2 linked regions of the Bdellovibrio bacteriovorus genome follow. The protein of the gene in region 2 interacts with the protein of the main gene of each other region in a pairwise test. Links are inferred from orthologs where the notes say so. Each region holds a gene or a part of one and is shown on either strand. Other genes may lie near its edges. The genes, in order: fliM and fliG.

What was found.
Region 1: the proteins of fliG (region 2) and fliM interact in binary tests that used the Escherichia coli proteins (3 or more experiments, as listed by UniProt). The link is inferred for Bdellovibrio bacteriovorus from one-to-one orthologs.

The regions. Positions count from the first base shown.
Region 1 is NZ_LUKF01000009.1:8,175-15,177, forward strand. Bases 1-2,855 are described here. They hold fliM (flagellar motor switch protein FliM), read right to left. Parts: upstream 2,002-2,855; coding sequence 1,000-2,001; downstream 1-999. Other genes in these bases: AZI85_RS06585 (FliO/MopB family protein), read right to left, coding at 1-604; AZI85_RS06600 (flagellar basal body-associated FliL family protein), read right to left, coding at 2,011-2,544; AZI85_RS06605 (CsbD family protein), read left to right, coding at 2,793-2,855. In the rest of the region: more of AZI85_RS06605, read left to right, coding at 2,856-3,062; AZI85_RS06610 (hypothetical protein), read left to right, coding at 3,258-3,803; AZI85_RS06615 (flavin monoamine oxidase family protein), read left to right, coding at 3,908-5,215; AZI85_RS06620 (hypothetical protein), read right to left, coding at 5,218-5,541; AZI85_RS06625 (inositol monophosphatase family protein), read right to left, coding at 5,650-6,519; AZI85_RS06630 (SPOR domain-containing protein), read left to right, coding at 6,659-7,003. UniProt on the Escherichia coli protein: FliM is one of three proteins (FliG, FliN, FliM) that forms the rotor-mounted switch complex (C ring), located at the base of the basal body.
Region 2 is NZ_LUKF01000001.1:59,601-66,747, forward strand. Bases 2,351-5,349 are described here. They hold fliG (flagellar motor switch protein FliG), read right to left. Parts: upstream 4,368-5,349; coding sequence 3,333-4,367; downstream 2,351-3,332. Other genes in these bases: AZI85_RS00280 (FliI/YscN family ATPase), read right to left, coding at 2,351-2,528; AZI85_RS00285 (FliH/SctL family protein), read right to left, coding at 2,528-3,346; fliF (flagellar basal-body MS-ring/collar protein FliF), read right to left, coding at 4,367-5,349. Outside these bases: AZI85_RS00270 (MotE family protein), read right to left, coding at 1-697; flagellar export protein FliJ, read right to left, coding at 701-1,150; more of AZI85_RS00280, read right to left, coding at 1,200-2,350; more of fliF, read right to left, coding at 5,350-6,016; flagellar hook-basal body complex protein FliE, read right to left, coding at 6,060-6,395; flagellar basal body rod protein FlgC, read right to left, coding at 6,494-6,937; flagellar basal body rod protein FlgB, read right to left, coding at 7,104-7,147. UniProt on the Escherichia coli protein: FliG is one of three proteins (FliG, FliN, FliM) that forms the rotor-mounted switch complex (C ring), located at the base of the basal body.

The sequences.
Region 1 (7,003 bases), on a different replicon or contig from region 2:
TGATGCCGCTGATCGCGAACTCATCATCCGTTTCCATAGACGCTGCTACTTTTTTACGAGGAGCTGAAGCTTCTTCTTGAGAATCTTCATCGAAAGAAGCCTTTGAACCTAGAACCTTTCCGAAACTTTGCGGAGTTTCTTCAGGCACTTCTTCGTCCAGCAAGGACAAAGATTTGATCATAGAGATGTTATGATCCGTCACTCCGATCAGGATCGACTCTCCGGCTACGCGAACAATGGCCAAGCTTTTCTTAGGACCTAGGAAATGCTGTTGCAAAACTTTGATCTGAGTTTGGTGTTTCTTAGCTTTAGGAACAGAGTATTTACGAAGGAAAATAAAAGCACCTGTTCCGACCAAGCCCAAGATAGAAAGAGTGAAAAGGATGCGGAAGAAACCGCCGCCTTCTGATGCTGCTTTCTTATTTTTATCCAAGTTCAATGGAATCTCGGATTCTTTACGATTGTCGATTTTGCCATCTTCATGTGCCACGGCTCCAGTTTCTGCCGTTGCAGAAATCTCTGTTTGTTCCGAAGAAGTGGCCGCCGAATCCGCCGCTTGAGCAGAAACCGAAAATACAAAAAGTAAAGAAAGCAACAAACGCATCTAAAACCTCTACCTTATTTAAGTTGTTCCACGCGCTCAGCTGGAGAAATGATATCCGTCAAACGCACACCGAACTTTTCGTTGACGACCACGGCTTCACCGCGTGCAATCAACTTGTCGTTCACGTAAACTTCCATCGGCTCACCCGCCAATTTATTCAACTCGATAACGCTACCTTGAGTCAGATTCAAAAGCTCACTCACCGGCATTTTTGTGCGGCCCAATTCCACAGAAACTTTGAGTGGAATGTCCAAGATCAAGTTCAAGTTGCGATCGCTTTGGCCTGTTGGAGCTGCAGAAGTTTTTTTAGCTCCGCCATCTGCCATACCGGCTGCTTCCGCCACCAACTGATCTGCTAAGTTGTCCAATGTATCGTCACTCATTTTATCCCCCTACTACTTTGTCACCGGTCGAGTCACTTGGACTGCCACAGTTCCGTGATGGATTCCGTAATAACCTTTAAACTTTTTTACACCTTCGACCGTCACGTCGAACTCTCCCGAAGCGTCCTGATCCAATGGAATCACGTCGCCGACTTTCAAGTTCATCATGTCGCGAAGTTTGATTTCTGTTTCACCCAAGTTCACTTTGATTTCCATATCCGTTTCAAGAAGTTGTTCTTGAATGATCGAAGTCCAAAGTTTTTTGTCCGTTTGATCTGATTCGACCTGGAAGCCCGTTGAAAGCTTTTGTTTGATCGGCTCGATAGTCGCGTAAGGAATAACGATGGAAATCGTTCCTGTCGCGTTTTCAAGTTCAACGTCGAATGTCGAAGCGATAACCACGTCAGTCGGAGGCACGATACCTACGAACTGCGGATTCACTTCCGTACGAACAAAAGAGCAACCGATTTTTTCAATAGAAGCCCATGCCGCTTCAAGATCGTTGATCGCCAAACCCACGACTTTTTGTACGATGGAAAGTTCAATCGGCGTAAAATCTTTACCGTCAATTTTCGTGTACGGACGATCTGCGCCGCCGAAGAAACTGTCGACCAAAGCGTAAGCCAATTTACTTTCAATCACGAACAAAGCTGAACCGCGCAAGTTACCAAAACGCAGAACGCTCATGCACGTCGGCATTGGAAGCGTATTAATAAATTCACCAAATTTTAAAAACTCAGTGGAAGTTAAAGTGATGGAGGCAATTTTACGAAGCGCGGAGGACAAAGAAACGCGGAAAGCACGCATGAATTTTTCGTAAATAACTTCCAACTGAGGAAGACGACCACGAATAATACGATCTTGGCTGGTAAGATCGTAAGAAACAATCTTACGCTCATCCACTTTACCGACATTCTGCGCTTCCGGCTTGGACGTGTCCGACGACGCGACATCTCCGTCAGAGACCGCGGCTAACAGAGCATCCACTTCACTTTGTGAAAGAACCTGATTCATAGTCCTGCCTTAGTTGTAGATAAATTCAGTGAAGAACACGTTTGAAATCTTTCCTTGCACCAGGAAAGAGTTGATCGTGTCTTTAATTTCGTTTCTTAATCCGTCTTTACCTTCACGACTTGCGACGTCTTCGTAAGTCTTCGAAGAAAGAATAATAATGATGATGTCGCGGATCTGCGCTTTGCGCTTTTCGATTTCATCAAGAACGTGGTCACCTTTGACCTCAAGTTCCATGTTTACTTTCGCGACCTTACGGCCTTTTGATCCCGCTAAATTGACGATGAATGTTTCTAAAGGCACAACCTTACCCACGATTTCTTTTTCTTCCGTGGCTTCTTTATGTTGCGCTTCGGCTTCACCTTTAATGACTTGTTCAATCTTAGGTTCTGCTGCTTCTTTTTTCTTACCTTGATAAAGCATAAAACCCACGCCAGCGACTACCAACATATTGATAACCGCTAGGGCAATAAGTAGAATAGGCTTTTGTCCAGATCCCCCGCTCGGAGCTGACATTTCCGCTGCTGCCGCTTTTTCTTCAGCCATTCATCCTCCATGATGAAAGACCACAGAGTGGTCCTGACAGAAAACAAAGCAACTCGGATGCCAACGCAACCATGGTCGAGGTCCAGGAGATCGCAACCAACATATTTGATCTAAGGCAAATTTTGCCGCCCAGGAAAATGTTACCGAGAAGAAATTCTCTGACAGTAGTCAAAGTTTTGGCGCGAAGATTTGACTGTTTGCCTCCCCCACGGTCTCCTATTTACAGAAAACTCAACCAGGAGGTCGTTATGAATAAGGACATTTTCCAAGGAAAAATTAAAGAGATTTCTGGCGAGATTCGCAAAAAATGGGGCGAGCTCACCGACGATGAAATTCAAAGAACTAAAGGCAACTCCGAAGCGTTGAGTGGTCTAGTTCAACAAAAAATGGGCTTAAGCAAAGAAGAGGCCTCTAAGCAAGTGAACGATCTTATGTCGTCCATGGAAGAGAGATACCGCGAAGGCGCAGATAAGGTAAACCAAGGCATTGATAAAATGAAAAACAAGCTCTCTCACTAAGGGGGCACTCTAGGAGGCGGCGTCGAAGTCGCCTCCTTATCTCACAAATGCATTAAAACTCGTATTAATTACCGGTATTTTCGCCGCTGAAAAGCCTAAGTCTTAGACGCCCTGAAAAACCTTTCAAAGCCCTCCGAAGTTCCCTTTATTTTGATGAAAGGTTTTGTTATCACTACCTCCTTACAAGGAGCATTCGTGAAAACACTTTTCATCACTCTAGCCGCTTTATTGGGAACTCAACTGGCATCTGCTGAAACGGCTCAGCTTTACAAAACTTTCGACGGTTCCGTCGTGCGCTGCCAAGGAAATCAAAAATCCAATAGTTCTTTGGGAAACAAGGCCATTCAAGTTGAATTGATCAGCGCGACAGACTCGCAAAAAGACCTTGATGCTTCCTTGAAAGTTTCTGTGGTTCGTTGTGAAGATTCACGCTGGGTGATGGACACAAATCCATCTCGTGAAAACTACGTTGCGGATAACAACGTCGCAGTCGAATTGACGTATTCAAATTACGAAGCTTTGGTTGTTGATAAAAACTATCAAGTGGTTTCGGTCTTAAACTTGGCTGACGTTGAAACTTTGAGTGTGCAAACGCAGTCTTTGAGCGTTAATAAAACATCTGAAAATCCTCAAGACTTTGAAGTGATCGTGCGTGCGACAGTTGAGGTTCGCGCTTCTAACGGTTACTACCAAAAAGAAATTAGAAATTTCGGTTCTTACCGCCTGCGCATTCAAAAGTAATACGCTATTTCAGACGACAGCGACCTGCTGTCGTCTTCTTTGAGAATCAACACTTCCGCGTTAATTCAACTGTTCGTCTTCTTCGCCTATTTTAAAATCTAGATATGACCGCAAGTAAAGTCTATGACGTCATCATTGTGGGCGCCGGCGCTGCAGGTCTGACCTGCGCCCGTCATCTTTCAGACGCTGGCAAAAAAGTCTGTGTTCTTGAGGCGCGTGATCGCGTGGGCGGTCGCATTTATTCTTTACCCCACGACGTCGAACCCGTTGAATTGGGTGCGGAGTTCCTGCACGGAGTTCATCCGATTCTTCATGACTTGATTGAAGAACAAAGAGGCTCTTTTGTAACTGCTCCGGAAAAGCATCTGTTCTTAAAGGGCCGCTCGCTGATACCATTAAAAAATTTCGACAAAGAGTTTGGCAAAATTATCAACAAGCTCAATGCAAATCCTAAGACAGACCGAAGTGTCGCTGATTTTTTAAAGACGCTTAAAAATGTGCCCGATGAGTACCGCCAGTCATTTATTGCTTATGTCGAAGGCTTTCAAGGAGCTGATATCGAGCTGATCGGCGAAAAATCCTTAGCCCTGGCCGAGCAAGAAGATGAAGGCGAAATCGGTGGCGACGGTGCGTTTCGACCCTTGCAAAGATACGCGAGCTATTTTGAAAACATGCTGGGAAAGAAAGCAAAACAAATTCTTCGCCTTCAGCACATTGTTAAAAAAATAGAATGGTCCCAACGAAACGTGATCATTACCGCAAACACCAACGAAAAGAAAAACATTCGATTTCAGGCAAGACACGTGGTTGTCACGGTTCCGCTTGCGGTACTACAAAACAATCAACCGCTTTCCCGAATAGAGTTTGCTCCTGCTTTGACCGAAATAACTGAAGCCTTGCAGGGCTACCACATGGGTCATGTTCAACGAATTATTTTTGAATTCAAAGAACGCTTCTGGGAAAAGCTTTCGAAAGAGCCGGTGGTCTTCATGCGCACCGGCCCCGAGCACTACTTTCCGACATGGTGGACGAAAAAGCCTATTCACAACAACATCTTGATTGCGTGGCAAGGCGGGCCGAAGGCGTGGGAAATGGCAACGTGGACGGCCCAAGAACGGGCGTATAAAGCCCTCTCGACTCTTTCAAAGATCACGCGAAAATCACAAAGCTATTTAATTGAAAACTTAGAAGCTTATTACAGCTATAACTGGAGCCGCGATCCTTTTAGTCTAGGTGCTTATTCCTATACTGGAGTTGAAAGAAAAAAATCCCGTCATCGGATCACAGAACCCCTGCAAGAAAAGATCTGGTTGGCTGGTGAAGCCTTTGCTAAAAGATCCGCCCAAGGCACCGTTCATGGCGCCATGGAGACTGGCAAACAAGTCGCGGTCTCCATTTTAAAAAAGCTTTGAAGCTACTCTTCGCCGGTCATGTAAATTCTTAGAACCTGACACGAAGAATTCGTTTCTGCTGTCACAACTTCATAAGTCAGACTGCCGCAGGCATCTAAATCTCCAGGTGTGCAGTGTAAAAGATCGGCTTCATAAACCGAAATCAATCGGTCCCCTTGAAACTCGGAAGATAACAGGTGCAATACGGGATGTTGAATTTCTGATTCTTCACGATCCAGTTGAGCTTGTTGAATAGCCGCTTTAACAACTTTACGCTTGCAAGAATCCGCCGCAAAAACTTGAGAGCCTGTCAGTGCAATAAGAATAAAAGTTATGACCTTCTTCATAGTATGTCCTCGCTTTTGATGGACTCGTTATATCCGAGGCCACTAAAAACTTAAACGGGCATAGTAAGCTTTTTATTATGCACAAAACGAATTGTGCCCCCTAGGCGATCACTGTGTCTGCGATTGAAGATGCTTCTGGCAGACGTTTTGAATTTCTTTTACGATGGCGGGGTTTCCCGCGACGATTGAGTTTTTATAGGGATGATACTCTTCGCCTTTATACGTTTGGATAATACCGCCTGCCTCTTCAACTAAGAGAATACCCGCGGCCGCATCCCAAGGTTGAATATTGCGCTCCCAATAGCCGTCGAAAACTCCACGAGCAACTTGAGTCAGGTCATAAGCAGCAGCGCCTGGGCGACGCACACCACGACATTTTCGAACAATCTCATCAAAGATTTTAAGCTGTTCGGCAATCACATGCTCGTGCTCTGCCACAAAGCCCGTTGCCAGCAGCGCTTTTTTGAATTCTTGGTTTTTCGAAACACGAAGCCTACGGCCATTAACAAATGCTCCCTGGCCGCGAATCGCCGTATAAGTTTCATTCAACATAGGAACATCAATGACAGCGAGCTTGATTTTTCCATCCATTTCTAATGCAAGACTGATACAAAAAATCGGAAAGCGATGAATGTAGTTTGTTGTTCCATCTAATGGATCCACGATCCAACGACCTTCAGGCCCCGCAGGTTTTACCTCGACCTTCGCCCCGGGAGCGCTTTTCGCGGCAAAGCTTTCTTCGCCCAAGAACTCAATTGTCGGAAAATTTTTCTTAAGATGCTCTGCGATGACTCTTTCTGATTCTTTGTCGGCTTCGCTGACTAGACCTGCTTGGAACTTTTCTTCGATATGTTCTAAGTTACCGAAATAATTGAGAAGCACTTCCCGTCCCAAGCTGACAGCCTTGATTGCTGTACTTAAGACCTGCTTCCAATCCATTGATTTTGCGCCATTTTCCACGGTTTTCCCTTTGAACATTTCTTCTGATTATTGACCAGTTCCGAGACTTAAAGCTAACATGATTGAAGGGCCAAAGGAAGGGCCTTAAACTTTAGAGATGCTTTGTAAAAATCAGAGCATATTAACTCAAGTGAGTTTAAACATGAGGATTGAAAAAATGAGTTCTAAAACAGACGCGGTTGTGAAACTTTCGATAGTATTCTTTGTTTCTTTGTTGTTCTTCTCTGTAGGAACATTCGTTGGCAAAAAGTACAGTGACAACCAACATCAATTGGCGGCTCTTGAACCGCAAAAAAACAATGCTCATGGCGAGCGTGAAGTAGCGTCTGTTAACAACGGTCATGGCGAAACTAAATCTGGTCAGATGACGGATGAAGAGATCGCAAAGCTTGCAGAAGAATTCGTAGCTGATGAAGTGGCTCCGGTTCCTGCGGCTCCTCATGGTGAAGAAGGCCACGGCGCTTCTCACGACGAAAAAACTGTCGGTCACGATGCTCACGGT
Region 2 (7,147 bases):
GACCAAGTATTTCAATTGCCAAATCCTCGTCCATTGTCTCAAAGACTTTGGCCGCTTGTGGCGCTTTCATATTGGTGTACATCTGTACCAAGGTATCGACCTTCTGGTCGTCAGCCTTGACCCGTTCTTCAAGGATGCCGGAGATCTTCGCGCGCATTTCCTCAAGATCTTTCAAACGCTTTTCTAATTCCACCTTCTGCACTTGAAGCTCCCCTTCCATACGGTTGAGTTCTTCTTCACGTGCATCGAGTTCTTTTTTTCTTTCATTCAATTTTTGCAAATGATCAATTTCAACACTGCTCATCGAAGCCGCTGCGGGAGCCGCTTCTGCCGGCTTGTCTGCAGGTGCTGCGGGAGCAGAAACTTTCGGCGCTTCTTCCGCATAAGCTTGACCGGTCATTTGAAATTCAACGCGCTTAATGATTCTTTCAACTTCTTCGTGATTTTGGAATCCCCAGATCGCCACCATCAAACCCATAAAGGAAACGCCCACCATCTTCCAAGGAATCGTGGCCTTTTTCTTTCTTTTAGGTTGAGACATTTTCATACGACGGCGAAGTTGTTGTTCAACGTCTTCCGATGCAAGATCCAAATGCAATTTTGTCGCTGCAGGTTTTTTATTGAATTTCATTCCACCTTGCTGTTGATCGGCGACTTTGCGTGCATTTTGGAAAAATTGATCGTATCCGTTTTTCATTCTTTAGGATTCCTTCACCGCTTTAAAGCGCAGGATGCTTTGTTCATCCATGTCTTTTTGGTCTTGTGCGAGTCGGCCAAGTCGATATTCTTCGAACTTGTTTTCACGCATCTTCTCCATAATTTTATATTCCTGGGCGGCTTGTCGCAAAATCTCTCTTTTGGCCTCGACCAATTTTTCGATTTCTTGAACTTTTTGCTTTTGGCGCTGGATGCGGATTTGCTGGCCTTTTAAGAACTCATGAATCTGCGAAAGAGCTGGACCTTGGGCCCCACCCTGATGCGCTAAGGCTCCTGCTTGCGCATGGGCGCCTGTGACTTGCTCGCTCATCTGCTCAAGAAGCTCGTTTTCTTTATTTAAAAGAAGCATGGCCTCCTGGAAGTCCTTCTGGGCCAGGTTTTCTTTAATCTTGCGATGCTCTAAGACTTTTTGGAGTGGAAATTTAAACTTCATGTTTGCTTACTCCAGCTCGGGCCTCCGGCCCTGGCTTTATACGTCACGCTTAAGCGTTCATTAGGATTTGCTGCATTTGACGGACGGTCTGGGTGAAGTTTGTGGGGTCTTCGACTCTTTGTTTTAAGAAGTCATTCACCGCATCGATCACTTTCACCGCTTTATCAATCTTTGGATTTGATCCTGGCTTATAAGCGCCGATGTTAATCAAATCCTCGGCGTCTTTATAGATCGCCAAAGTTTCTCTGAGCTTTTGCGCGAGCTTCGCGTGTTCTGGCGAAGAAACCGCACGCATCACCCGACTTGCACTTTGCATAATATCAATCGCCGGGAAGTGGCCTTTTTGCGCCAAAGCACGGCTTAGAACAATATGTCCGTCGACGATAGAACGAACAGAATCCCCGATAGGATCATTCATATCGTCCCCTTCAACAAGGGTTGTATAAAAACCTGTGATACTGCCTTCTCCTTCAAAGGAACCTGCGCGCTCTAAAAGTTTTGGCAAGGTCGCAAACACACTGGGCGTATAACCTTTTTGTGAAGGTGGTTCACCCGTGCTAAGACCAATTTCACGTTGTGCCATCGCAAAACGCGTCACCGAATCCATCATCAGAAGAACGTTTTTACCTTGAGAACAGAAATACTCTGCCAAGGCCGTTGCGACATAAGCACCACGCATACGAAGCAGCGGGCTTTGGTCACTGGTCACACAGACAACAACCGAACGAGCCATGCCCTGCGGTCCCAAATCGTGTTCGATGAATTCACGAACCTCACGGCCCCGTTCACCGATCATCGCGATCACATTCACGTCGGCATTGGTGTTACGAGCCATCATCCCCAAAAGGACGGACTTACCCACACCAGAACCTGCCATAATAGCGACACGCTGGCCCAGGCCCGCGGTTAATGCGCCATTGATAGCACGAATACCCAAGTCAATAGGTTCGCGAATAGGGCGACGATCCAAAGGATTTCGCACTTCACTGTAAAGAGGAATTTCACGGAAATTTTCAACTTCGCCCTTGTCATCCAAAGGACGACCCAAGCCATCCACCACACGGCCTAAAAGTTCATCGCCGGCGCGAACGGTGGCAATCTGGCGAGCTAAGATGATCTTAGAACCCAAAGCCACGCCACGCATGTCATTTAAGGCCATCATAAGAACATGCTTGTCTTTAAAACCAACGACCTCTGCCAGGAAAGACTTATCCATTCCTGAAGGGATGATTTGCACGATACTTCCGACACTGGCACCTGGAAGATAACCCTTGATGAGCATGCCATTTACTTCCGTCACTTTCCCGCTATCGCGAGTTAAGTGGATGGAGCTGATGACATCAGAGTACTTCTCCAGATTCAGTTCAAGTTCGTTCATTAGCTAGCAACCTTGTCTTTAACTTTCGGCATGTTTTCAGAAAGAGCGGTCCACAATTGTTCAATACGCTGTTCGATGCGTGCATCGACTTCACCATAGTTAGTTTGAACAATACAACCGCCATCAGCGACCTCAGAACTTGGCTCAAAACGGATCCTCTTTACGAATTCCAATTCACGGCCTGATTCTTTTTTTAGTTCTTCAAGGAATTCAAATTGCCCCGGAGACACACGCACCGTGATATTTTCTTCGTCTTGAGAAAGACTGACAGCATCTTTTAGAATCTGCACCATCACTTCATTATTATTTTGAAGTTCGGTCTTTGCCAATCGTGCTGCCATATGGAAAGCCACTTTGACCAGATGAGCTTCATTGAAAGAAGCCATCTCCGTTTTCAATTCTTTGATACCGTTCAAAAGGACATCCATGGTTTCCATGCGAGAAGCAATTTCCGCAGAGACTTTTTCAAAAGCTTCTTTGCGGCCTTCTTCCAAACCAAGGCGGTAAGCTTCTTGGTAAGCACCCTCTTGAATTTCTTTTAACTTTTCAAGAGCGGCTTCTTCGACTTTTTCTTCTTCACTGACTTGCTCGACATCATCAATGCCCGTTTGCATACGGACAGCATCGTTCATGCGGAAGTCAGAACCTTTTTTCTTTTCAGCAAGATAGTTCAAAGCCTGCTCGGGTGTGCCCAGATCAAAGCGAACGGGTACAAACTCCAGCACGGTCTTTTCAGCCACTTCCTTAGGAAGAACTGACTTCGTCTTAGCATTAAGAGAGGCGTTAGAGCTCCCTGAGCCCGAATTAGACCATTGCATCTTCTGAACCACCTCTTGCGATCAAGATCTTTCCTTCCGCCTCTAAGCGGCGAGCCACGTTGACGATCTCTTGTTGGGCAGATTCGACGTCTGACAAACGAGAAGGTCCCATGTTCGACAAATCTTCGCGCAACATATCTGCCGCACGTTGAGAAAGATTCTTGAGGATTTTTCCACGAATCTCTTCGCTGGCTGTTTTGAGTGCCAGAAGAAGTTTTTCGTTCGGCACTTCTTTGAGAAGCGCTTGAATACCACGGTCGTCGATTTTGACAACATCGTCGAAAACGAACATGAGCTTGCGGATCTCTTCGGCAAGAAGAGGATCTTTTTCTTCCAAGCGGGACATGATCGCTGTCTCGGTATTCTTGTCCATAACGTTGAGCATTTCGGCCACCGGCTGAACACCACCCAAAGCAGCTTGTTCGACTGTTGCCGTATTGGACAATTGGTTTTTCAAAACTTTATCGATTTCAGAAATCAATTCTGGATCCACGTGTTCCAAGTTCGCCATACGCAGAACCACTTCGGCTTGAAGAGCTTCTGGAAGACGTTTTAGAACCTCACCTTTTTTCTCCGGCTCTAGATGCGCCAAGATCACGGCGACCGTCTGAGGATGTTCGTTCACTAAGAACGTCGCTAAAGATTTCGCATCGACCATTTCAAGAGATTCCAAAGAACGAGAACCACCGGAAGTGATATTCAAACCACCCAGGATACCACGGGCTCTTTCTTCTCCCAAGGCATCCACGATCGTGTCTTTGGCAGAGATGCTTTCAGAGAAGATGTAATCTTCTGTTTCAGAGATCATTTCGTAGAATTCTTCCAGCACACGCTTTGTCACGTGAACAGGAACGACGCGCAATTTACTCATCTGATTGATAAGTTTGCGAATGTCAGCATCATCCATGCGGCGAAGAAGGACTTTCACAGCGTCTTTACCCAGATAGTTGATAAGGATTGCGGCCTTATCAAAACCTTTGAGCTGTTCATACTCGATATTATCGGCCTTATGTAATTTCATTAGCCATCCTTCCTAACAAGCCACATACCAAAGGCATTGGCTGCTTTCTCTTCGTCTCGTGACATAGTCGCCATGATACGATCTTTGAGAAGTTCGCTTTCCGCTTTTTCTGGATCGATAGATTCCTGCAGGACAGGAAGAGCCGCCGACATACCAGGAAGCGTGTTATCCACGGATTGTAATTCTTCAAGTTCTTCAATTGTACGAGGCAACATTTCCTCCACAGAGTCTTGGAAACTGTCTGTAATCCACTGCATGAATGGACGAACCACGATAAAGAAGAAGAGAGCCAAGCTGAATCCCAACAGCGCCCATTTAAATAAAGCGTGGATCAACTTTTTGCGTTCCAATGTTGTTAAGATCTTCTCTGCTTCAGAAAAGTCTTCCGGCTGGAACTGCATGCTTTCAATTCTGACACTGTCACCGCGAGCTGTATTGAAACCGATCGCGTTTTTAACTAAGTCTTCGTACTTTTTAAGATCTTCCGCACTGCGAGGTTGGTAAGTTGTTTCTGTCGTGCCGTCTTCTTTTGTTTTAGTAACGGCAATACCATCAACCACAACCGCCACACTGACGCGTTCTAAATTACCCGCAGCTTCACGGATGTTGCGCACAGTTTTTGGAACTTCGTAGTTTGTTGTTTTGATTTCTTTTTTAACGTCTTGTTTAAAGCCCACAGTTCCTTGATCTTCCGCACCTGGAAGATTGGAACGAGAACCCGGAACGCCGGCAGGATTCACACGGGAACCATCTAAAGATTCCTCTTCAGATTGTTGTGAACGAATCGCCGTTTTATCTGGATCTACTAATTCTTCGACCGAAGAAATCACACGGTGATTCAAAGTCGCATCGACTTTTGCGACGACTTTAGCGTGACCGACAACTTTAGAAAGAATGTCTTCGATACGATTTTCAAGATCGCCTTCGATCTTTGCCTTTAAATCCAAAAGATCGTTGGAACCTGTCGTCGCGCCATTTTCCTGGCGAGTCAGAACTTTACCACGCTCATCTAGAACCGTGACTTTATCTGCATCCATACCTTCAACTGCATTCGCAACTAGGTAACGGATACCACGCACTTGTTCGGGAGCCAGTTCTTTACCCTGATGAAGTTCAACGACAACCGAAGCTGATGCCTGGCCGCCTTCTTCAAGGAAAGTTTTTTTATTGGGCAATGCCAAGATCACTTTAGACTGCTTTACAGCGGTCAAAGTGTTGATCGCTCTCATCAATTCACCTTGAAGGGCTCTTTGGTAATTGATTTTCTGAGCGTAAGAGTTCATTCCGAAGTCTTGTTTATCAAAGATCTCAAGACCGATGGAACCCATTTTGGGAGAACCGATTTCAGACATCAACGTCATTTGCGTTGAATGCAAAAGCTCTTTTGGAATAGCGACAGTTTTACCTTCGTCACGAAGTTGGAAAGGGATGTTCTTTTCATTCAGTTTCGCAACGATTGTAGAAACTTGTTCTGTCGGAATATTGGTGAAGAGCGGCACATAGTCTTTACCGGATGCCATGAAAAGCATCGTCAATAAAGCCACAACAGCTATGACTGTAACCGCAATGACTGAAAGTCTTTTGGTTGGCCCTAAATTCTTGAAGAACTCTCTAAACTGGACAACCAATCCGCCAAATATTTTGTTCAAGGTAACCCCTCCGACCTAAAACCGAAATCCCAAATAAATAAAATCAAACCTGCATCTTCATGACTTCTTGGTACGCATCAATAATCTTGTTACGTACTTGCACCATCACTTTGAGGGCGATGTCTGCTTTTTCAGCGGCGATCATGACTTCTGCGACGTTGTCTGTTTTTCCAGTGGCCAAGTTTTGCATAGCCTTATCCGAAGACTTTTGCATCTCGTTCACACTGCTGACGGCGTCTTTCAGGGTGTCGGCGAAGCTCTTGCCAGTATCTGCTGTAGAACTCGTTGATGAAGGACCCTCGATGCTTAAAGACTTGGAGTCACGAATGACACCCGTATCGAGAAATCTGTTTGCATTTGATACAGTAAAACCTTCCATGGCTTCACCTTTCCTCTTACAAAAATTGTATAAAACTAAACTAAAAAAGTCCTTAAAATTTGCCCCAGTCTAGGAAAATTCCTCCTGGGCTTTCAGTCTTAGCGACCTATCTCTAAAGCACTCAACGCCATATCTTTTGACGCTTGAAGAGCCGTCACATTCGCCTCATAAGAACGAGTGGCCTGTATCATATTGGTCATCTCTTCCATAAGGTTGATATTGGGATAAGCGACGTATCCATCGGCATTTGCATCAGGATGATCTGGTTCATATTTCAACAGCGGAGCCTTGCGGTCCGAGATAATATCAGTAACCTGGACCCTTTGGAAATTCCCCTTAGGATCGGTCGAGGTGATGATCTCGCCAAAATTTTTGGCGTCGGGCATCGACTCAAAAACCACGTCCTTACGACGATACGGACCACCTTCAGGCGTCTGAGTCGTATTGATATTCGCGATGTTGCTCGCAATAGTATTCATGCGCATTCTTTGCGCTGCCATACCACTGCTACTTACTCTCATCCCTGTCAGAAAATCAGCCATTCTGGCCTCCTCTCAGAACTCTCGGCTGGGCCGAGACTTCCTAGTTACTTACCCTTTCGCTCGAACAGTCCTCGCGGACGTGGTTCCATTGGAACCTACTGCTGCGGAACTCGCTTCAGGGCTAAGTAACTAGGAATTCTCAGCCCAACGAGGTCCATGTTCGTCGCTACCTACCGTCGTTGGCTGCGTATTTAAGCGCGGCCATTTTTT